3 regions of the Rhizobium sp. UBA1881 genome follow, and region 2 is predicted to be linked to each of the others. Evidence: riboswitches for the same ligand, from Rfam matches in the RefSeq annotation. Region 2 holds a riboswitch; each other region holds the start of a gene.
What was found. A riboswitch is a leader RNA that binds a small molecule or an ion and turns the genes downstream of it on or off. The one in region 2 is predicted to bind thiamine pyrophosphate.
Positions count from the first base shown of each region.

Region 1: another riboswitch for thiamine pyrophosphate. It lies ahead of thiM (hydroxyethylthiazole kinase); the one in region 2 lies ahead of thiB (thiamine ABC transporter substrate binding subunit).
Region 3: another riboswitch for thiamine pyrophosphate. It lies ahead of thiC (phosphomethylpyrimidine synthase ThiC); the one in region 2 lies ahead of thiB (thiamine ABC transporter substrate binding subunit).

Region 1 is NZ_DDHH01000005.1:22,770-29,843, forward strand. It holds gene thiE (thiamine phosphate synthase) at 1-439, opposite strand, end outside; gene thiM (hydroxyethylthiazole kinase) at 436-1,212, opposite strand; TPP riboswitch at 1,288-1,383, opposite strand; gene B3605_RS00575 (Lrp/AsnC family transcriptional regulator) at 1,461-1,931, opposite strand; gene putA (trifunctional transcriptional regulator/proline dehydrogenase/L-glutamate gamma-semialdehyde dehydrogenase) at 2,052-5,762, shown strand; gene B3605_RS00585 (peptidoglycan D,D-transpeptidase FtsI family protein) at 5,980-7,074, shown strand, end outside.
Region 2 is NZ_DDHH01000194.1:31,218-38,291, reverse strand. It holds gene B3605_RS24145 (MarR family winged helix-turn-helix transcriptional regulator) at 1-14, opposite strand, end outside; gene B3605_RS24140 (MDR family MFS transporter) at 131-1,666, shown strand; TPP riboswitch at 1,727-1,842, shown strand; gene thiB (thiamine ABC transporter substrate binding subunit) at 1,923-2,903, shown strand; gene thiP (thiamine/thiamine pyrophosphate ABC transporter permease ThiP) at 2,903-4,552, shown strand; gene B3605_RS24125 (ATP-binding cassette domain-containing protein) at 4,545-5,261, shown strand; gene B3605_RS24120 (M48 family metalloprotease) at 5,503-7,047, shown strand.
Region 3 is NZ_DDHH01000045.1:19,234-26,307, forward strand. It holds gene B3605_RS04465 (cysteine desulfurase-like protein) at 1-868, opposite strand, end outside; gene B3605_RS04470 (amino acid ABC transporter ATP-binding protein) at 899-1,636, opposite strand; gene B3605_RS04475 (amino acid ABC transporter permease) at 1,633-2,307, opposite strand; gene B3605_RS04480 (transporter substrate-binding domain-containing protein) at 2,379-3,173, opposite strand; gene B3605_RS04485 (FadR/GntR family transcriptional regulator) at 3,339-4,028, shown strand; TPP riboswitch at 4,364-4,475, shown strand; gene thiC (phosphomethylpyrimidine synthase ThiC) at 4,567-6,393, shown strand; gene thiO (glycine oxidase ThiO) at 6,395-7,074, shown strand, end outside.

The sequences.
Region 1 (7,074 bases), on a different contig from region 2:
AGCCGATCGGCTGTTTGTGATCCGGCTTGGTCGGCGTCGCGAAGACCGGGCCGATGCCGGCATAGTCGACCAATGCCGGATCGACAGCCCTCGCCAACGCCTCTGTCTCCACCGACAGGCCAAGGATCATGTCGCGCCCGACCCGCTCGCGCGCGGCACGCACGACCATATCGTCCTGGCCGACATGCAGACCATCGGCGCCGATCGCGACGGCCGCCTCGACATCATCGTTGACGACAAGCAGCGCGCCCGTCCCGGCGAGCGCTTCCTTCAGGGCAAGGCCGGTGTCTATCATGCGCGCCGTGGAGGCGTGCTTGTCGCGAAGCTGCACGACAGTGGCGCCACCGGCGGCGGCGCGCCTTGCGGTTTCGACCATGCCGATGCCGGCACAGAGCTCGGGATCGAGGACGAGATAGAGCGAGAGATCGATCCTGCTCATAGCATCCGCACCCGCGCATTGTTGTCGATCGCGGCGCCGTCTATCGCCGCTAGGGCATCGAGGAACCGCCACGAAAATGACCCCGGTCCGTCAGTGACCCGCGCCGCCTCTTCGCCGGCGACGGCGAACATGGCGAGTGCCGATATCGTCGCTTCGAACGGAGCACCGGGCCTTGCGGCGGCGAAGGCACCGACGAGGCATGTCAGCGAACAACCGAGCGCCGTCACCTGCGGCATCAGCGAAGAGCCGCCCTCGATGCGGCAGGCGCGCGCGCCGTCGGTGACGAAATCGACCTCGCCGGTCACCGCCACCACGGCCTGATGCTTGTCTGCGATATGGCTGGCGGCAGCTTCCGCCTGCTCCACGGGGTCGCGGCTATCGACGCCCTGCCCCCGGCTTTCGCCACCGGCGAGCGCGATGATCTCGGACGCGTTGCCGCGAATGATGGTCGGGCGAAGCGCCAGCAGCTCCGCGACGGCCTGTCTGCGAAAGGTGGTCGCATAATGGGCGACAGGGTCGAGGACCCATGGCTTGGCGTTTTCGCCCGCCGATCTGGCAGCGGCACGCATCCCGTTCAACCAACTCGACGAGAGCGTGCCGATGTTAACAGTCAGCGCGCCGGAGATCGCCGCGAACTCGCCCGCCTCTTCCTCTGCATGCACCATGGCAGGCGAACCGCCGGCTGCGAGCAGCACGTTGGCGGCGATGTTCATCGCAACGAAATTGGTGATGCACTGAACGAGCGGCCTTTGCGCGCGCATGGCATCAAGCATCGAACCGGGAGATCTGTCGTCTTTCATCATGCCCCTTTCGGGCGGGGCAAGACGCGGGGACCCTGATAGCACTGCCGAAGGGTCCGAGCGACTCCCTCCGCCAGCATTATCTGGTTCAGGTTCAAAGGGTACTTCTCAGTCTGCCGTCGGCAAACGCCCCTGTCTCTCAATGGGTCTGTTTTGTCAGAGAAGCCGACCGCTGTCACGCGCAAAATGACAGGAGCCCGGAGCTGGCAATCAGCCGCCGATCAGGCGCCGTTCTCCTTGATCGCTTCCATCGCAACAAAGGTCGATGTGTTGGCGACGAAGGGAAGGCTGGAGATCTTCTCGCCTAGAACGAGGCGATAATTGGCGATATCGGACGTGCGTATTTTCAGGAGGTAGTCGAATGCGCCCGCGATCATGTGGCACTCCTCCACCTCCTGCAGCTTGCGAACCGCGACGTTGAATGCGTTCAGCGCGTTCTCCCTGGTGTCGGAGAGTTTCACCTCGGTAAACGCCACATGGTTGCGGCCGAGCTTGTTGACGTCGATGATGGCGCGGAAGCCGAGAATGTAGCCATCCTCGATCAGCCGCTTGAGCCTGACCTGGCAGGGCGTGTTGGACAGACCCACGCGTTTGGCGAGGTCGGTCACAGACATCCTGCCATCGGCGACGAGCGCGTCGAGGATGCGCTGATCGAATTGGTCGATTTCCCTGACATTTCCCGCGCTCGCCACAATAATTTCCTCCAATATGAATATTGAATAGCGAACTAAAGACTAGAACGTTCTAAATCAAGTGAAATTGACTTTTTGAAATCTGCTAGCTTCGCGACATCAGCGGATCAGGAGCCCAGCATGGCAATCACCACCGACGCGGCAGCAGTCGAAGTCACAGTAGAGCAGGCCAACGGCTCTGCAAATCCCTTTGATGGATTCGCCACTCCGATCCGAGAACAGAGCGATCTGCGCCGCGCCATCACGGCTGCCTACCGCACGCCGGAGACGATCTGCGTGCCACGCCTGGTTGAAGCAGCCGCCCTCCCCGATCACGTCAGGAAAGCCGCTGCCGACACCGCCCGCAAGCTGATCGAGGCCCTGCGCGCCAAGCACAAGGGAACTGGCGTCGAGGGATTGGTGCATGAATATTCGCTCTCCAGCCAGGAGGGCATCGCGCTGATGTGCTTGGCCGAGGCGCTGCTGCGTATCCCCGACACGGCCACGCGCGACGCGCTTATCCGCGACAAGATTTCCGAGGGCGACTGGAAGGCGCATCTCGGCGGCGGCCGCTCGCTCTTCGTCAACGCCGCGACCTGGGGTCTCGTCGTGACAGGCAAGCTGACATCGACGGTCGCCGATCGCAGCCTTTCTGCGGCTCTGACCCGATTGATCGCCCGCTGCGGCGAGCCGGTGATCCGCCGCGGCGTCGACATGGCGATGCGGATGATGGGCGAGCAGTTCGTTACCGGCGAGACCATCGACGAGGCGCTGCAGCGGGCAAAGCCGCTCGAGCAGCGCGGCTTCCGCTACTCCTACGACATGCTGGGCGAAGCCGCGACCACGGGCGCGGACGCGAAACGCTACTACAAGGATTACGAGACCGCGATCCACGCCATCGGCAAGGCGTCTGATCGGCGCGGCATCTATGAAGGCCCGGGCATCTCGATCAAGCTTTCGGCGCTGCATCCGCGCTACGCACGCACGCAGAGCGCCCGCGTCATGGACGAGTTACTGCCGAAGGTTAAGGCGCTGGCGCTGATCGCCAAGTCCTACGACATCGGCCTCAACATCGACGCCGAGGAGGCCGACCGCCTCGAACTGTCGCTCGACCTTCTGGAAGCGCTCTGCCTCGACCCCGAGCTGGAAGGCTGGAACGGCATGGGCTTTGTCGTTCAGGCCTATGGCAAACGCTGCCCATTCGTGCTTGATTTCATCATCGACCTCGCGCGCCGCGCCGGCCGTCGGATCATGGTGCGCCTCGTCAAGGGCGCCTACTGGGATGCGGAGATCAAGCGGGCGCAGGTCGATGGCCTCGCGGACTTCCCTGTTTTCACCCGCAAGATCTACACCGACGTTTCCTATGTCGCCTGCGCCCGGAAGCTTCTGGCGGCGACCGATGCCGTCTTCCCGCAATTCGCGACCCACAACGCTCAAACGCTGGCAACCATCTACCAGATGGCCGGCTCGGATTATTATGTCGGCAAATACGAGTTCCAGTGCCTGCATGGCATGGGCGAGCCGCTTTATGACGAGGTGGTCGGCCGGCAAAACCTGAACCGCCCCTGCCGCATCTACGCACCCGTCGGCACCCACGAAACGCTGCTTGCCTATCTCGTGCGTCGCCTGCTGGAGAACGGCGCCAACTCCTCCTTCGTCAACCGGATCGCCGATCCAAACGTCTCCATCGACGAACTGATCGCCGACCCGGCCGAGATCGTCTCGAAGATGCCGATCGTCGGCCAGAAGCACGACAAGATCTCGCTCCCCGGCGAACTCTACGGAAGCCGCGTCAACTCCGCCGGCCTCGATCTCTCCAGCGAAACGGTGCTCAACCACCTGTCCCATCTGCTGGGCGAAAGCGCCACCAAGGGCTGGCGCGCGCTGCCCAGCCAAGCGACCGACATCAACGGCGCCCGCGACGTACTCAACCCCGCCGATCATAGGGACGCGGTAGGCCAGGTTCGTGAGGCAACGCCATCCGAAGTCGCAGCAGCAATGCAGGCGGCGAAGGCGGCAGCCGCATCCTGGGCCGTCGTCTCGCCCGCAGACCGTGCGGCGTTGCTCGACAGCGCGGCCGATATCATGCAGACGCGCATGGAGACGCTCCTCGGCCTCATCATCCGCGAAGCCGGAAAGTCGGTGCAAAACGCCATTGCCGAAGTGCGCGAGGCGATCGACTTCCTGCGCTACTACGCCGAACAGGCGCGCCGCACGCTGGGGCCGTCACACGCGCCGCTGGGGCCCGTCGTCTGCATCAGCCCATGGAACTTCCCGCTGGCGATCTTCAGCGGCCAGGTCGCGGCCGCCCTCGTTGCCGGCAACCCAGTTCTCGCGAAGCCCGCCGAGGAAACGCCGCTGATTGCCGCCGAGGCCGTCAGGATCCTGCATGAGGCGGGCATTCCGAAGGATGTCGTGCAGTTGGTTCCGGGCGAAGGTAGCGTCGGTGCGGCCCTTGTCGCGGCGCCGGAGACAGCAGCCGTCATGTTCACCGGCTCGACCGAAGTTGCCCGGCTGATCCAGGCCGAACTCGTCAAGCGCCTGTCGGCCGACGGTAAGCCGATCCCGCTCATCGCGGAAACCGGCGGCCAGAACGCGCTGATCGTCGATTCCTCGGCGCTTGCCGAACAGGTCGTGGGCGATGTCATCGCATCGGCCTTCGACAGCGCCGGCCAGCGTTGCTCGGCGCTGCGCATTCTTTGCCTGCAGGACGACGTCGCCGACCGCACGCTGACGATGCTGAAGGGCGCGCTGCGCGAACTGACGATCGCCAACACCAATCGCCTCTCCGCCGATATCGGCCCCGTCATTACGGCCGACGCGAAGGAAATCATCGAGACCCACGTAAAATCGATGCAGGCGCTTGGCCGCCAGGTGGAACGCATCGAGCTGCCGACAGAGACACAGCATGGCACATTCGTCGCCCCGACGATCGTGGAGCTCAACAACATCGCCGAACTGAAGCGCGAAGTGTTCGGGCCGGTGCTGCATGTCATCCGCTGGCGCCGGCAGGATCTGGACCGGCTGGTCGATGAGATCAACGCCACGGGCTATGGCCTGACCTTCGGCCTGCACACGCGCCTCGACGAGACGATCGCCCGCGTGACCTCCCGCATCGCGGTCGGCAACGTTTACGTCAACCGCAACGTCATCGGCGCCGTGGTCGGCGTTCAGCCCTTCGGCGGGCGCGGGCTTTCCGGAACTGGCCCGAAGGCCGGCGGACCGCTCTATCTCGGCCGCCTGGTGAATACACCGCCGATCCCGCCTCAGCACAGCTCGGTCTATAGCGATCCGGCGCTTTCGAATTTCGCCAAGTGGCTCGACGAGCGCGAACTGCATGACGAGGCCGAGATGGCCCGCAATCTTGGCAGCCAATCGGCGCTTGGTCTGGAGAGCGAGCTCACCGGCCCCGTCGGCGAGCGCAACATCTACGCGCTGCACTCGCGCGGCACCATCTTCTGCGCACCGGTCTCGGAAGTCGGCCTGCATCGCCAGATCTCATCGGTTCTGGCAACAGGCAACAAGGCATTGATCGAATGCAGTGACAGCCTTCGCAACAGCCTGAAAGGCCTTCCATCGAGCGTCTCCCAGCGTATCCACTTCGGCAACGGCAGGAGCACGAGCGAGATTCTCTCGGGCGCACTCATCGAAGGCGACAGCGCGCGCATTGCCTCGATGCAGCAGGAAATCGCGGCCATGTCCGGCCCGCTGCTCCTGACGCAGGCGGCCTCGACGGCGGAGCTGGAGCGCAATCCCGAAGCCTATTGCCTGAACTGGCTGCTGGAAGAGGTTTCTACCTCAATCAACACCGCTGCCGCCGGCGGCAATGCGAGCCTCATGTCGATCGGCTGATACGCAGCGGCGTTCTTCGAGACAGGGCGTCGGACAAGCAATAGCAGCACTGGCCCTCGCGACGTCGCCACCTTCAGTAGAAAGGTGGCGACCTTGGAATGACTTCTTTGTGAAATGAGCCAAGCCGAGGCAATTCGTTAACACCGCATTAACGATCTCGGCGCTAGCTGATGCGTACTAACAATTCGTATGCGCGCTATTTGGCAAGCTGGATCCGATGTCCATTCTTCAAACTCTAGCATCCAGAAGCGGGCGGCTCGTCAGCCTGGAATTCGGCTCTCGCGATGGTGGCAAGCGCCTGGTAAAGCCACGCCGCAAGGCGCCCACGCCGAGATCGCGCCTGGCGATATTGGGCACCGTGCTTGTGCTTGCCTACGGCGTCATCGGCGGCAAGCTCATCTATTACGGCGTGCACGGCGACAACTCCACCTCCGCCATCCTGCCCAAGCCTTCGTCGGTCGCATCGCGCCCCGATATCCTGGATCGCAACGGAGAGCTGCTTGCGACCGATATCCGCACCGTGTCGATGTTCGCCGAACCGATCAAGATCGTCGACGTCGATGATGCCGTCGAAAAGCTCGCCACCGTTTTTCCCGATCTCGACAAGCGCTCGACATTTCAAAAACTCTCCAACCGTCATTCGCACTTCGCTTGGCTGAAGCGCCAGCTGAGCCCCAAGCAGCAGAGCGAAGTGCTGAAGCTCGGCATTCCCGCCATCGGCTTCCGCCCCGAAGTAAAGCGCTTCTATCCGGGCGGCCGCACCGCCGCGCATATCCTCGGCTATGTCGATATCGACAATCACGGCGTCAGCGGCATGGAGAAATATCTCGACGACCAGGGCCTCTCCGCACTCGCCTCGACGGGCCTCACAATCGCCGGCAGCCTGGAACCGGTGAAGCTCTCCATCGATATCCGCGCGCAGAACGCCGTGCACGACGTGGTGGCCGATGCGATCGGCCGGTATCAGGCGCAATCGGCCGGAGCTGTTATCCTTGATATCTACACCGGCGAGGTGCTCGCCATGGCCTCGGCGCCGGACTTCGATCCGAACGATCCGCAAGCAGATGGCGACAAAGGCTGGCTCAACCGGATGTCGAATGGTACCGACGAGATGGGCTCCGTCTTCAAGACCTTCTCGATCGCAATGGCGATCGACACTGGGAAGATCAAGCTGTCCGATACGTTCGACGCCAGCACACCTCTCCATTACGGCGGCTTCACGATCCACGACGACCGTGACGTGCCGCGGCGCGTGTTGTCGATCCCCGAAATCTTCCGTTACTCGTCAAACGTCGGCACCGCCAAGATGATG
Region 2 (7,074 bases):
GCGGTATCGTTCATGCGCGGGACGATAGCAGGAACTGTCGCGCAAGAAAACATGCTGCTGTCATTTATGTGACATTGACATTTATATGCTGATAGCACATAAATGCGACGAAACCCTGAAAGATCACCCGATGAACATGCAAGTCGCCGCGCAGCCTCTGGTCACGGATCCCCGTCGCCGGCTCATTCTCTTTCTTTTCCTGATGGCCGCCCTTTTCATGGCCACGCTCGACAACCAGATCGTGGCCACCGCGCTTCCCACCATCGTCGGTGAATTCGGCCAGATCGAGCGCTTCGGCTGGATCGGCTCGGCCTATCTCCTTGCCGTCAGCGCCGTCATGCCGCTCTACGGCAAACTCGGTGATCTCTTCGGGCGCAAATACGTGATGATGGCGGCGATCATCATCTTTACCGTGGGCTCGACGCTGTGCGGTCTGGCGGTGTCGATGGATACGCTGATCGCGGCGCGCGTGCTGCAGGGGCTCGGCGGCGGCGGTATCATGGTGTCGATCTTCGCCGTCAATGCCGATCTGTTCGAGCCGCGCGAGCGGGCGAAATACCAGAGCTATTCCAGCCTTGTGCTGATGGCATCCGGCGCCATTGGTCCTGTCCTCGGCGGCGCGATGAGCGATCTGTTCGGCTGGCGTTCGATCTTTCTCGTCAACGTGCCGATCGGCGCGATCGTGATCGCCGGGCTGGCCTTCATGCTGCCCTACCGCAAGCCGAACCGCCGCCCGAAGATCGATTATGCCGGCGCGCTACTCTTGGCGATGACCACCAGCTGCATCGTGCTTGCCGCCGATGGCAGCCAGCTTTTCGGCTCGCTCGTCGCGCCGGGCAATCTTGCGATCATCGCGCTCGGAATCGTCTGCGCCATCGCCTGGGTGCTGGTGGAGCGTCGTGCTGCCGAGCCGATCGTTCCGCTGTCGCTGTTTCGTAACCCGACATTCGGCCTGCTGCTTGTCATGTCGGTCATGAGCGGCGCGATCGGGATCGGCATGGTCAATTACTTCGCGCTGTTCCTGCAGACGACGACGGGACTTTCGCCATCCGCGGCCGGCGCGCTCTTCATTCTGCTCACCGGCGGCATCGTATGCGGCTCGCTGTCGGCCGGGCGGATCATCTCGGCGACCGGGCGCTACAAGCCGTTCGCGATCGCTAGCCTCTCCGTCAGCACCGTCGCCTTCGTGCTGCTGTCGCAGGTGCATGCGGGAACGCCGGTGCTGATCATCGGCGCGATCATGGCGATGCACGGCATCGGTATCGGTCTGGCGCAGCAGGTGCCGATCATCGGCGTGCAGAATGCGGCGCCCGCCCGCGATGTCGGCGCGGCGACCGGATCGGTAACGCTGTCGCGCATGGGCGGAGCCTCGATCGCGATCTCCATCTACGGCGCCATCATCGGCACGCAGCTCGGCCGTACGGGTCTATCGATCCCCGGCGTCGAGAATATCGAGCAGTTGACGCCTAAGATGATGGCGGCATTGCCGGAGGCGGCGCGTCAGGCGGTGGCGGATGCCTATGCCAGCGCCTTCGTGCCATTGTTCCTGACCTCGTGTCTCATTGCCTTCATCGGTCTGCTCGCGGCCCTCATGCTGAAGCCGGTGCAATTGCCGCGCACAGGCGGCACGGCGCCCGCGAAAGCGGCCGCCGAGGCCGCCGAATAGCCAACGAACCCGGGCCGACGTCCGCTCTTGCCAGACGCCGGCTACGGATATACACCTTGCGACGCTCTAACGGGGTGCCTCGTATCTTCAGGATGCTTGGCTGAGAGGCTTGCAAAAGCCAACCCGCGGAACCTGATCCGGCTAACACCGGCGGAGGGATTAGACGCGTGACACCAGGCACCGCCCTTTTCCCCTTCATTGAACCTAGAGGAGAGGTGTCATGACCCATTTCAAGACCTATGCGCTCGGCGCTGCCATGCTGTTGGCGGGCTTTTCGGCAACGGCAGCACAGGCCGCCGACAAGGCGCTCACCATCTACACCTATGAAAGCTTCACCTCCGAATGGGGTCCGGGCCCGAAGGTGAAGGCGGCGTTCGAGAAGACTTGCGGCTGCACGGTCAACTTCGTCAGCGTTGCCGATGGCGTGGCGCTGTTGTCGCGTCTGAAGCTCGAGGGATCAGGCACCAAGGCGGATGTCGTGCTCGGCCTCGACACAAACCTCATCACCGAAGCCAAGGCCACCGGCCTGTTCGATGCCAGCGGCGTCGATACCGGCGCGCTGCAGGTCCCCGGCGGCTTCAAGGATGATGTCTTCGTGCCTTATGACTACGGCCATTTCGCCGTGATCTACGACACGCAGACGATCAAGACGCCGCCGGCGAGCCTGAAGGAGTTGGTCGATGGCGATCCCGCACAGAAGATCGTCATCGAGGACCCCCGTACCTCGACGCCGGGCCTCGGCCTGCTTCTTTGGGTAAAATCGGTCTATGGCGACCAGGCGCCGGAAGCCTGGGCCAAGCTCAAGAAGCGCGTGCTGACGGTGACGCCCGGCTGGTCGGAGGCCTATGGCCTGTTCACCAAGGGCGAGGCGCCGATGGTGCTCTCCTATACGACGTCGCCCGCCTATCACATGGTTTCGGAAAACACCGATCGCTACCAGGCAGCGGCATTCTCCGAGGGACACTACATCCAGATCGAGGTTGCCGGCCTCCTAAAGAACGCGCCGGACAAGGCGCTGGCGCAGGACTTCCTGAAGTTCATGGTCACCCCAGGCTTCCAGGACACGATCCCGACCAACAACTGGATGATGCCTGTCTCCAAGACCTCGGAGCCGCTGCCGGATGCTTTCGGCAAGCTCGTGAACCCGTCGAAGACCTTCCTGATGAGCTCGGATGAGGTTGCCAAGAACCGCAAGGCCTGGATCGACGAGTGGCTGGCCGCCATGAGCATGAACTGATGCTTCTTGCGCCGTCCGAAAGACGATATGCGCTGGCCGGCGGGGCGCTCAGCCTCGCCGGCATCCTCGTCTTCGTGACGGTCGCGACGCTATCCCTGCTGATCTCCACCGACGGCATGCCTGTCGGATCGATCGTTTCCGATCCATACATCCTGCGCGTTCTGCGCTTCACGCTTCTGCAGGCAGCGCTTTCGACGCTGCTGTCTGTCGTGCTGGCCATCCCGATCGCACGTGCGCTGGCACGGCAGTCGCGATTTGTCGGCCGCATCTGGATCATCCGGCTGATGGCGGTGCCGATGGGGCTGCCGGTGCTGATCGGCGCGCTCGGGCTGATCGGCATCTGGGGCCGGCAGGGTGTCGTCAACACGATGCTCTCGTGGACGGGTATCGATCAACCCGTCAGCATCTATGGGCTGTCGGGCATTCTGCTCGCGCATGTGTTCTTCAACCTGCCGCTCGCCTGCCGGCTGATGCTGGCGGCGCTGGAGCGGGTGCCGGGCGAATACTGGCTGGTGGCGAGCGGTCTCGGCATGCGGCCGGTCTCCGTCTTCCGCTTCATCGAGTGGCCGGTGCTGCGCTCGGTCATACCAGGCGTGGCCGGGCTGATCTTCATGCTCTGCGCCACCAGCTTCACGCTGGTGCTGATGCTCGGCGGCGGACCGGCGGCGACCACGATCGAGGTGGCGATCTACCAGTCGCTGCGCTTCGATTTCGATCCCGGCCGCGCGGTGGGCTTGTCCCTGCTGCAGATCGCGTTGACGGCGGTGGTGCTCGGCATTCTATCTCTGCTGCCGGCATCAGGAGATGCCGGGCTGACGGCGGGCCGCACGATCCGGCGGCCCGATGGCACGCTGTTTGGTGTATGGATCGCCGATCGCGCGCTTCTTATGCTGGCTGTGCTGTTTCTCGGCTTGCCGTTGCTCTTCATCGTCATTGCCGGCCTGCGCGCCGATCTGGTGAAGCTCGTCGGCGAAGCGATCTTCTGGCGCGCGCTCGCCACCAGTGGCGTGATGGCGCTCTCGTCGGCTTTGCTGTCGTTCGCCCTGTCGATGCCGCTCGTGCGTGCGCGCCATACACTTTCGCTTGAGAAGAGAGCGCGACGCGGCGCGCGGTCCTTCTTCGCCGCCATGGGTGCGGCCTCGTCGCTCGTGCTGCTCTTCCCGCCCATCGTTCTCGCCACGGGTTGGTTTCTGGCGGCGCGTGATGTCGGCGATGTCAATGTCGTGGCGCCCGTGCTTGTCGTCGTCATCAATGCGCTAATGGCGATGCCCTTCGTCGTCAGGGTGCTGGAGCCGGCCTATGCGATCCACCAGCGCCGCACGCAGCGGCTGAGTGCCAGCCTCGGCATCTCCGGCCTCGCCAAGCTGCGGCTGATTTCGTGGCCGGATTTGCGCAAGCCGGTGCTGACGGCGCTGTCCTTTGCCATGGCGCTGTCGCTGGGCGATCTCGGTGCGGTGGCCTTGTTTGGTTCGGATAGTTTTGTGACGCTGCCATGGCTGGTCTATTCCAGTCTCGGGAGCTATCGCACCAATGATGCGGATGGGCTGGCGCTGATCCTTGGCGTGATCTGCCTGCTGTTGACGATTTCGGGCACGATGGGCTCTGGCGTGACGGATGAACCGAAGCGGGAGGCGCTATCGCATGACTGATGCCATCGAGATGCGCGGCGTGGCTCTGCGGCTTGGCCAGAATACATTCCTGTTCGATTGCGCGCTGCCTGAGGGCGCCGTCATCGGCGTCACAGGTGCGTCGGGCGCGGGGAAATCCACTTTCCTCAATCTGCTGGCCGGTTTCGATACGGCGGATACGGGGCAGATCCTGTTTGATGGAAAGGATGTTGGCCATCAGCATCCGGCAGAGCGGCCCGTGTCTCTGGTGTTTCAGGACAACAACCTCTTTGCCCATCTCGATGTCTTCACCAATATCGGGCTCGGCATTCATCCGGCCCTGAAACTTGGCGATGCCGATCGGCGCGCCATCACGTCGGCGCTCGAGAAGGTCGGGCTGTCAGGCTTCGAAAAGCGGATGCCGGCGACGCTTTCCGGTGGCGAGCGGCAGAGGGTGGCGTTTGCCCGGGCGCTGGTGCGTCGGCGCCCCATCCTTTTGCTCGACGAGCCCTTCGCCGCGCTCGATCCGAGCCTGCGGCGCGACATGGCGGGGCTGCTTCTGGCCATGCACCGCGACAGCGGCAATACGGTCGTGATCGTGTCGCACGACGCCGACGAGATCAGGCGGATTGCCGACTATGCGATTTTCATCGATCAGGGCAGGGTCGTGGTGGCGGCGCCGATCACGCGGTTTTCGACCGGCGAAAACAATTCCGCGCTGCGGCAATTTCTGCGGATCGACGAATCTTAACAAGACAACGGCACTTTCGCCATAATTTGCGGCGACCCAGAGAACTCCTTAACCACGTTAGGCTTGCTAAAGTATAAAGCCGCCATATTTAGGCAGAGTCTCGCTATGCAACCGGTGCGGAAATCAGCTAAAGCAAAGACTTGGGCCCTCGATTGTGCACTGCGGAAACGGGGGCGTACGCCTGTTGAACCTTGATGAAGACGACCGGGGCGCCATGACGGCGAGCCGGCCGAGAAGCGCGATGACTCGGAGAGCCAGACTGGACCGCATGACGACGTGGAAACTGCCCGCGCCTTCCAGTGATGTGTTCTTCGCAGCGTGCCGCTGGGCGCGACGGGCGTCGATCCTGTCCGCCTCCACCGTGGCGCTTTATGGCTGTCAGTCGGCGCTCGAACAATCCTATCAGCCCAGTGTCGGCCCTTCGTCCAATCCGCAGATCGTCGACGAAGTGCAGAAGAACGATCCGCGTGCGGCCATGGGCGCGCGCGAGCATCCGCGCATCGTGGCCAGCTATGGCGGCGAGTACAAGGACGCCAAGACCGAGCGTCTGGTGGCGCGCATTGCCGGCGCGCTGACGGCGGTGTCGGAAAATCCGAGCCAGTCCTATCGCATCACCATCCTGAATTCGCCCGCGATCAACGCATTCGCGCTGCCGGGCGGCTATCTCTATGTCACGCGCGGTCTTCTGGCGCTTGCCAACGATGCGTCGGAAGTGGCGGCCGTGCTGTCGCACGAAATGGGCCACGTTACCGCCAATCACGGCATCGAGCGGCAGAAGCGCGAAGAGGCGGAAGTGATCGCCAGCCGCGTCGTCGCGGAGGTGCTGTCCAGCGATATCGCCGGCAAGCAGGCGCTGGCGCGCGGCAAGCTGCGCCTTGCCGCCTTCTCGCGCCAGCAGGAATTGCAGGCAGACGTCATCGGCGTCCGCATGCTCGGCGAAGCTGGCTATGATCCCTATGCGGCCAGCCGTTTCCTGGATTCCATGGCCGGCTACAGCCGCTTCATGTCGGTCGATCCCGATGCCGATCAGAGCCTGGACTTCCTCTCGAGCCACCCGAACTCGGCGCAGCGCATCGAGCTTGCGCGCGACCATGCCCGTGCCTTCGGCCAGGAGGGCAAGGTCGGCGATACCGGACGCGGATATTATCTCGACGGCATTGATGGGCTGCTCTACGGCGACAGCCCGGAAGAGGGCTATGTTCGTGGCCAGACCTTCCTGCATGGTGGTCTCGGCATTCGCTTCGACGTGCCGCCGGACTTCAAGATCGACAACAAGGTCGAGGCGGTCATGGCGACCGGTCCCGGCGACATCGCCATCCGCTTCGACGGCGTGGCGGACAACCAGAACCAGTCGCTGACCAATTACATCTCGAGCGGCTGGGTCACGGGGCTCGATCCGTCGACCATCCAGCAGATCACCGTCAACGGCATGGAAGCCGCCACCGCGCGCGCCAGCGCCGATCGCTGGGATTTCGACGTGACCGTCGTGCGCAACAATTCGCAGATCTTCCGCTTCCTTACGGCCGTGCCGAAGGGAAGCACCGCGCTGCAATCGACAGCCGACGTGCTGCGCTCCAGCTTCCGGCGCATGACACCGGCCGAGGCCGCGTCGCTGAAGCCGCTTCGCGTACGTGTGCTGACGGTGCAGCCAGGCGACAACATCACCACGCTCGCGGCGCGGATGATGGGGACGGATCGCAAGCTCGATCTGTTCAAGCTGATCAACGCCCTGCCGACCGGTGCCTCGGTGGCACCCGGCGACCGCGTCAAAATCATCTCGGAATAAAAAGAGGCCCGGCTTGCGCCGGGCCAG
Region 3 (7,074 bases), on a different contig from region 2:
CCTTAGCTCCCGCTTTCGTGCCGAGTTCGCAAAGATAGTCGACGATCCCGGTCACCGCGTAGGCAAGCTCATAGTTCGGGTTGCCCGGCTCCAGCTTGCCTGGCACCTTATCGCGGCCATAGAAGAAATGGTAAAGCGGATCAAGCTCCAGCAGATGCTTGTACTTCCCGTACATCATCGCGTAATGCGGACCATAGGTCTTGTAGAAGCTGAAGACGTAGTAGTCGACGTTCATGGCCTGAACATCGACAGCACGGTGCGGCGCATAGGCGACAGCGTCGACGCAAATCCGAGCCCCGTGGGCATGCACTACTTCAGCGATTTTGGCGATCGGGTTGATGGCGCCCAGAATGTTGGAAACATGCGTAACGCAGACGAGTTTTGTTTTCTCGGTGAGCAGCGGCGTGAGATCGGCAATGTCGAGTTCGTAGGTCGTTGCATCGAGTGGCCAGAACTTGATTATGACGCCAATGTCCCGCAAGCCGTCCCAGGGGCCGATATTCGACTCATGATCGGAAATTGTCACGATGATCTCGTCGCCCGCCGAAAGCTGGCTGCGCATCGAACGCGCCAGATTTTGCAAAAGCACGGTTGTGGAGCTGCCGAAGACGATCTCTTCAGGACGCGCGGCATTGACGAGGTGCATGGCCGCGATGCGGCTATCCATCAGGGCTTTGGCAGCCTGCTGCGAGACGTCGTAGCTGCCGCCGATCTGAACGTTCTTGTCGTAGAGAAACGTATTAATCCTCTCTACGGCGCGTTTCAGAATTTGCGAGCCGCCGGCATTGTCGAAAAACACCCAGCCACGATCAAGGCCGGGGAACTGGCTCCGGACGAAATCGATGTCGAATTGGGTTTGCGCTTCCATGTTGTTCCTCCGGAACCTTGTCTTTTCTTGTCAGTGATTGAGAACGGCGCGTAGGAAGCTTTTCGTGCGTTCCTCGCGCGGATTGTCGAAAATCTCGGCCGGGGTACCGGCCTCAACGATGCGGCCGCCATCCATGAAGATCACGCGATCCGCCACCTGCCGGGCAAATCCCATCTCGTGGGTGACGACGATCATGGTGACGCCCGTACCGGCTAGCTTGCGCATGACGTCGAGAACCTCCCCGACCATCTCGGGATCGAGTGCAGACGTTGGCTCGTCAAACAGCAGCACTCGTGGCTCCATCGCGAGCGCCCGAGCAATCGCCACGCGTTGCTGTTGGCCACCTGACAACTGCTCGGGATACTTGTCGGCCTGTTCGGTTATGCCAACGCGGGCAAGCAATTCCCTCGCCTTGCGCGCCGCCTCTCCAGGCGGCGTGCCGCGTACCCGCATCGGCGCGATCATGATGTTTTTCAGGACTGTCAGATGTGGAAAGAGATTGAATGACTGAAACACCATGCCAACTTCGGCTCGCACTTGTGCCAGATTTTTTCCACGCACAACCCTGATGCCATCTACTTCAATGCGGCTTTCGTCCGAGAAACTTTCGAGGTGATTGATGCATCGGATAAGAGTGGATTTACCAGAGCCTGAGGGACCAATAACGCACACGACCTCACCTTCAGCGATCGAAAGGTCGATGCCGTGCAGCACCTGGAAATGGCCGTAGGATTTGTCAAGATTTTGGATGCTGACGATGGTTTTCATCTCCGTCTCCCGGCACTGAAACGTTTTTCGAGGCGGGCGACGATGATGACCATCGGCCAGAGAAAGGCGATGTAGATGACAGCGGCGCCAATAAGGGGCGACGGGTTGGCCGTCAGCGCCTGGGCTTGGGTTGCTTGTTTGAGAAGATCAGGCATCGCCACGACAGAGGCGAGCGCCGTATCCTTCATCACGTTGATGCAGTTGTTGGTGAGCGGCGGAATGACGATCTTGACTGCTTGCGGCAGAATGATCTCGGCCATCATGTGCCGATAGGAAAGGCCAAGCGCCTCCGACGCCTCAAACTGCCCGCGCGGGATCGCCTCGATGCCGGCGCGAAAAATCTCGGCAGTGTAGGCCGTCGAGACCAACGTCAGCGCTGAAACCGCGGAAACAAAGGGCGAAAGCCGGATGCCTACGAACGGCAAAGCGTAGTAGATGACAATCAGCAGCACCAGCAGCGGAATTGAACGAAAGATATCGATGTAGATCTTGGCAATCGCTTGCGCCACGCGATGCCCATAAAGGCGTAGCAACGCGAGGATCAGGCCGCCAATAAGGCCGCCAACGATGCTGACGATGCCAAGCTCGAGCGTGATCCAGAGCCCAGAGAGCAGCAGCGGAAACGACCGCTCCAGCACCGCCAGATTAAAAAAAGTTGTGAAAATATCCATTGAGAAACCGATCAGCCGTTTCGGGGCGGATGACGGGCAAACCCGTCATCCGTGACCTTGACCATCCGGTCCTATTTTGCGGTGGGCATATCTGCCACCTTGACCGTCGAGGTCGTGTCTTCCGCCTTGGCGCCGAACCAGGTTTCATGCAGCTTGGCAATGAAGCCCTCTCCCTTCAGCGTCGTGATGACGTCGTTGACCTGCTTGGCCAGCGGATCACCCTTATTGAACATGATCGAATACTTTTCGCCGGTCGGAATTCGCTCGACGACTTTGATCTCCGGCTTGTCCTTGACGTAGTACTGGAGTGCTGGAATATCGCTGATATAGCCGTCGATACGGCCTGCGGCGAGATCTAGCATCGCCGGTTGTAGGCCCTCAAACCGGCGGATTTCGCCGAGGCTGTACTTTGCGGTATTGCTGGTCGCCCACACATCCCCGGTCGAGCCCGTATCGACGCCGACGGTCTTGCCGCTCATATCTTTCAGGTCTTTTATGCCACTCGCTCCCATGACAGTTAGCGACTGATCACTGTCATAATAGGGCTGGGCAAAACTCACAGACTCCAGGCGCTTGTCGGTAATGGTGATCGACGAGATCGCCATATTGATGCGGCCCGATTGAACGGCGGAGAACAGCCCGTTGAACGGAATATTGACGAACTCCACCGACTTGTTGAGGCGCTTCGCGATCTCTGTGACGAGATCGACCTCGAAGCCAACTGTCTTCCCGGACTCGTCTTGAAACTCCCACGGGACGTTACCGACATTGGCACCAACGGACAGATCCGCGGCATGAGCGGCGGCTCCAGCCATCGCTAGCACGCCGGAAAGCATGACAGTCTTCAAAATCGAAAAACGACGCATTTTAGGTTCCCCTTGTTATGTGGCGCACATTTTTGCTACTGGTCTAACCGGTCTGACCAGTCACGCCAAATCAATCATGCTCTATTGTCATTTGCAAGCGACTGATGGATTTAAATGCTGAGACAACTCGGTTGCCTCGCCTTAGGCTCCGAGAGAATGGAAAGAATGCTGAACAGGACATTGGTACCGCAATCGGCGGCGCGCTTAATCCAGGACATGATTCAAAACGGTGAACTCGCCGCAGGCGATAAGATTCCGTCTCAACGCGAGTTCTCCACGAAGCTCGGTATCAGCCGCGCGTCGCTGCGCGAGGCGTTGCTGACGCTTGAAACGCTTGGCCTGATCAAGACGGAGGCCGGTCGGGGAACGTTTGTCGTTGCGCGTGGAAGCGCCACGAACAGCGGGATGGCTCCATGGCGCTATTCTGACAGTTACTCCGTTTTCGATGTCTTCCAGACCCGCATCATGCTCGAAGGCAGTATCGCAGCACTTGCCGCCGGCCGCCTCACCGGCAACCAACTGCAGGCGATGGAAGCTGCGACCAAACAGATGGAAGTTTGTTGGGCGAAGCAGGATCTTCTAGCGAACGTGGAGGCAGACCTCGAGTTTCACGCGATTATCGCCTCGGCTTGCAGCAATTCGATGATGCGTGCGCTCTATCAAGTCGTACGTGAGCAACTCACGGAGACGCAACGCCAGCCGATCCCGATCACTGAGCCTGCCCGGATGGAGGCCTCAATTGCCGAACACCGGAAGATAATTTCGGCACTACGTGAGAATGACCCAGTTAGAGCCCGCCAAGAAATGGAAGGCCATGTTTTGAATACAGCACGCTGTGCGGGACTTAATCCGTGAAGCGTTGGCCCCGGGCAAGTCCCGCCCCAAGCCGACAACAGGCGCAAAGGCTGGCCACGTTGATTGTGAGCACCCTCGACACTCGTAAACTCTGTGGAACCAAGCTCGCCACTCCCACCGCCAAAAGAAAGACAGATGTCGAAAAATGGCGACCCGTCATCGGCACCTGTGGCGATTAACGTCAAAAAACCGCACGTGCCCGGCTCTTCGTACCTGGTACGGTGTTCGCCGCTAAAGCTAGAAGCGGTAGGGAGTATTGTGTCGCCTGCTCTCTTCACAAACGTCCATCAAATGTTTTGCGCTTGACGGAACCGCTTGGGCCGCAATACCCTCGTTCCATTAACCAGGGGTGTCCCGACAAGGGGCTGAGATTCTGCTATCGCGCGCAGTGACCCGTTGAACCTGATCCAGTTCATACTGGCGTAGGGACGGTGCAAGCGCTTCAGGCTCTGGATTTCCGCGTGGAATCCGTGCCCGCGTCTTTTCATCATTCCGGCTGAGGACTGGGTCTCCAATCGAAAACTTGGAGCCTCGAACCATGAATATCGCCGCAAAGACCATCACACCCACAGTCACCACCGGCCCGCTTCCGGCTTCGCGAAAGATCCATATCCCGGGCGACATCCACCCCGATATCCGCGTTCCCATGCGCGAGATCAGTTTGCACCCCACCTCCGGAGAGCCGCCGGTCACGGTTTACGATTCCTCCGGCATCTACACTGTTTTAGGCGCCGACATCAGCATCGAACGCGGCCTGCCTGCGCTGCGTCGCGACTGGGTTGTCGCCCGCGGCGACGTCGGGGCCTATGACGGAAGACTGGTGCGCCCCGAAGACAACGGCTTTGCCAGCGGCGAGCGCCTGACACCCGAATTCCCGGGCAAGCGCCAGCCGCTGCGCGCCACTGAGGGCAAGGCGGTGACCCAGCTCGCTTATGCCCGCGCCGGCATCATCACGCCCGAAATGGAATTCATCGCCATCCGCGAAAACCTCGGCCGCAAGATCAAAGCTGAGGCCATGATCCGTGACGGCGAGAGCTTCGGAGCCCATGTTCCCGATCACGTCGCCCCCGAGTTCGTCCGCCAGGAAGTGGCAGCAGGGCGCGCCATCATTCCCGCCAACATCAACCATCCGGAAGCCGAGCCGATGATCATCGGCCGCAATTTCCTGGTGAAGATCAACGCCAATATCGGTAACTCCGCCGTGACCTCCTCGATGGCCGAAGAGGTCGAGAAGATGGTCTGGGCCGCGCGCTGGGGCGCCGATACGGTCATGGATCTGTCCACCGGCCGCAACATCCATAACATCCGGGAATGGATCATCCGCAACTCGCCGCTGCCGATCGGTACCGTGCCGCTCTACCAGGCGCTGGAAAAAGTGGAGGGCATTGCCGAGAACCTGACCTGGGAGGTCTATCGCGACACGCTGATCGAGCAGGCCGAACAGGGCGTCGATTACTTCACCATCCATGCCGGCGTTCGACTTCATTACATCCCTTTGACCGTCAACCGTGTCACCGGCATCGTTTCGCGCGGCGGCTCGATCATGGCCAAGTGGTGTCTTCATCACCATCGCGAGAGCTTCCTCTATGAGCACTTTGAGGAGATCTGCGACATCTGCCGCGCCTATGACGTATCCTTTTCGCTTGGTGACGGCCTGCGCCCCGGCTCGATCGCCGATGCCAACGACGCCGCGCAATTCGCCGAGCTGGAAACGCTGGGCGAATTGACGAAGATCGCCTGGGCGAAGGATTGCCAGGTCATGATCGAGGGCCCAGGCCACGTGCCGATGCACAAGATCAAGGAAAACATGGACAAGCAGCTGGCCGTCTGCGGCGAGGCGCCGTTTTATACGCTCGGGCCGCTGACGACAGATATCGCACCGGGCTACGACCACATCACGTCCGGTATCGGTGCGGCGATGATCGGTTGGTTCGGCACGGCGATGCTCTGCTACGTCACGCCGAAGGAGCATCTCGGCCTGCCGGATCGAAACGATGTGAAAACCGGCGTCATCACCTATAAGATCGCTGCCCACGCCGCCGATCTCGCCAAGGGACATCCGGCCGCCCAGCTGCGCGACGATGCGCTGTCGCGTGCTCGCTTCGAATTTCGCTGGGAGGACCAGTTCAACCTCTCGCTCGATCCGGAAACCGCCCGCAGCTTCCACGACGAGACGCTGCCGAAGGAGGCGCATAAGGTGGCGCATTTCTGCTCGATGTGCGGCCCGAAATTCTGCTCCATGCGGATATCCCACGATATCCGCGCCGAAGCACAGAAAGAAGGGCTGGACGCCATGGCTGCGAAGTATCGCGACGGCGGCGATCTCTACATGGCTGTTGATGCCGAGGGCCAGGTGGCCGGCTGAGATGCGCGTTCTCGTCAAGGGAGCCGGCGTCGCCGGCCTCACGGTCGCCCATGCGCTCGCCGCGCGCGGCGCCGCGGTCACGGTTTCAGATCCCGGCTGCGGATTTGCGGGTGCCGCCTCCTGGCTCGCCGGCGGCATGCTGGCTCCGTGGTGCGAGCGCGAGAGTGCCAATGAGGCCGTGTTGCGCGAGGGGCAGGATGCGCCCGACCGCTGGGAGGCGATGGTGCCGGGCGACGTCAAACGAAACGGCACGCTGGTGCTGGCACCCGCGCGCGACCAGGGGGAGCTCAAGCGCTTCGCCGGTCGCACGACGGGATATGAGTGGTTGGACGAGCAGCAGATCGCGACGCTCGAGCCTTCCCTGGCCGGGCGCTTCCGGCAAGCGCTGTTTTTCCCGCGCGAAGCCCATCTCGATCCGCGCCGGGTGCTAACCAAACTGCGCGACGGGTTGATCGTACGCGGCGTGCGCATCATCGACATACTCCCCGACGAACAGGACTTCGACCATATTGTCGATTGCACCGGCGCGGCGCGCATCGCCGAGACCGCCTCGCTGCGCGGCGTTCGTGGCGAGATGCTCTGTCTCAGGACTGCCGAGGTCCGCCTTGAGCGCCCGGTTCGGCTTTTGCATCCGCGCATCCCCGTCTATGTCGTCCCGCGCGGCGACGGCCTCTTCATGGT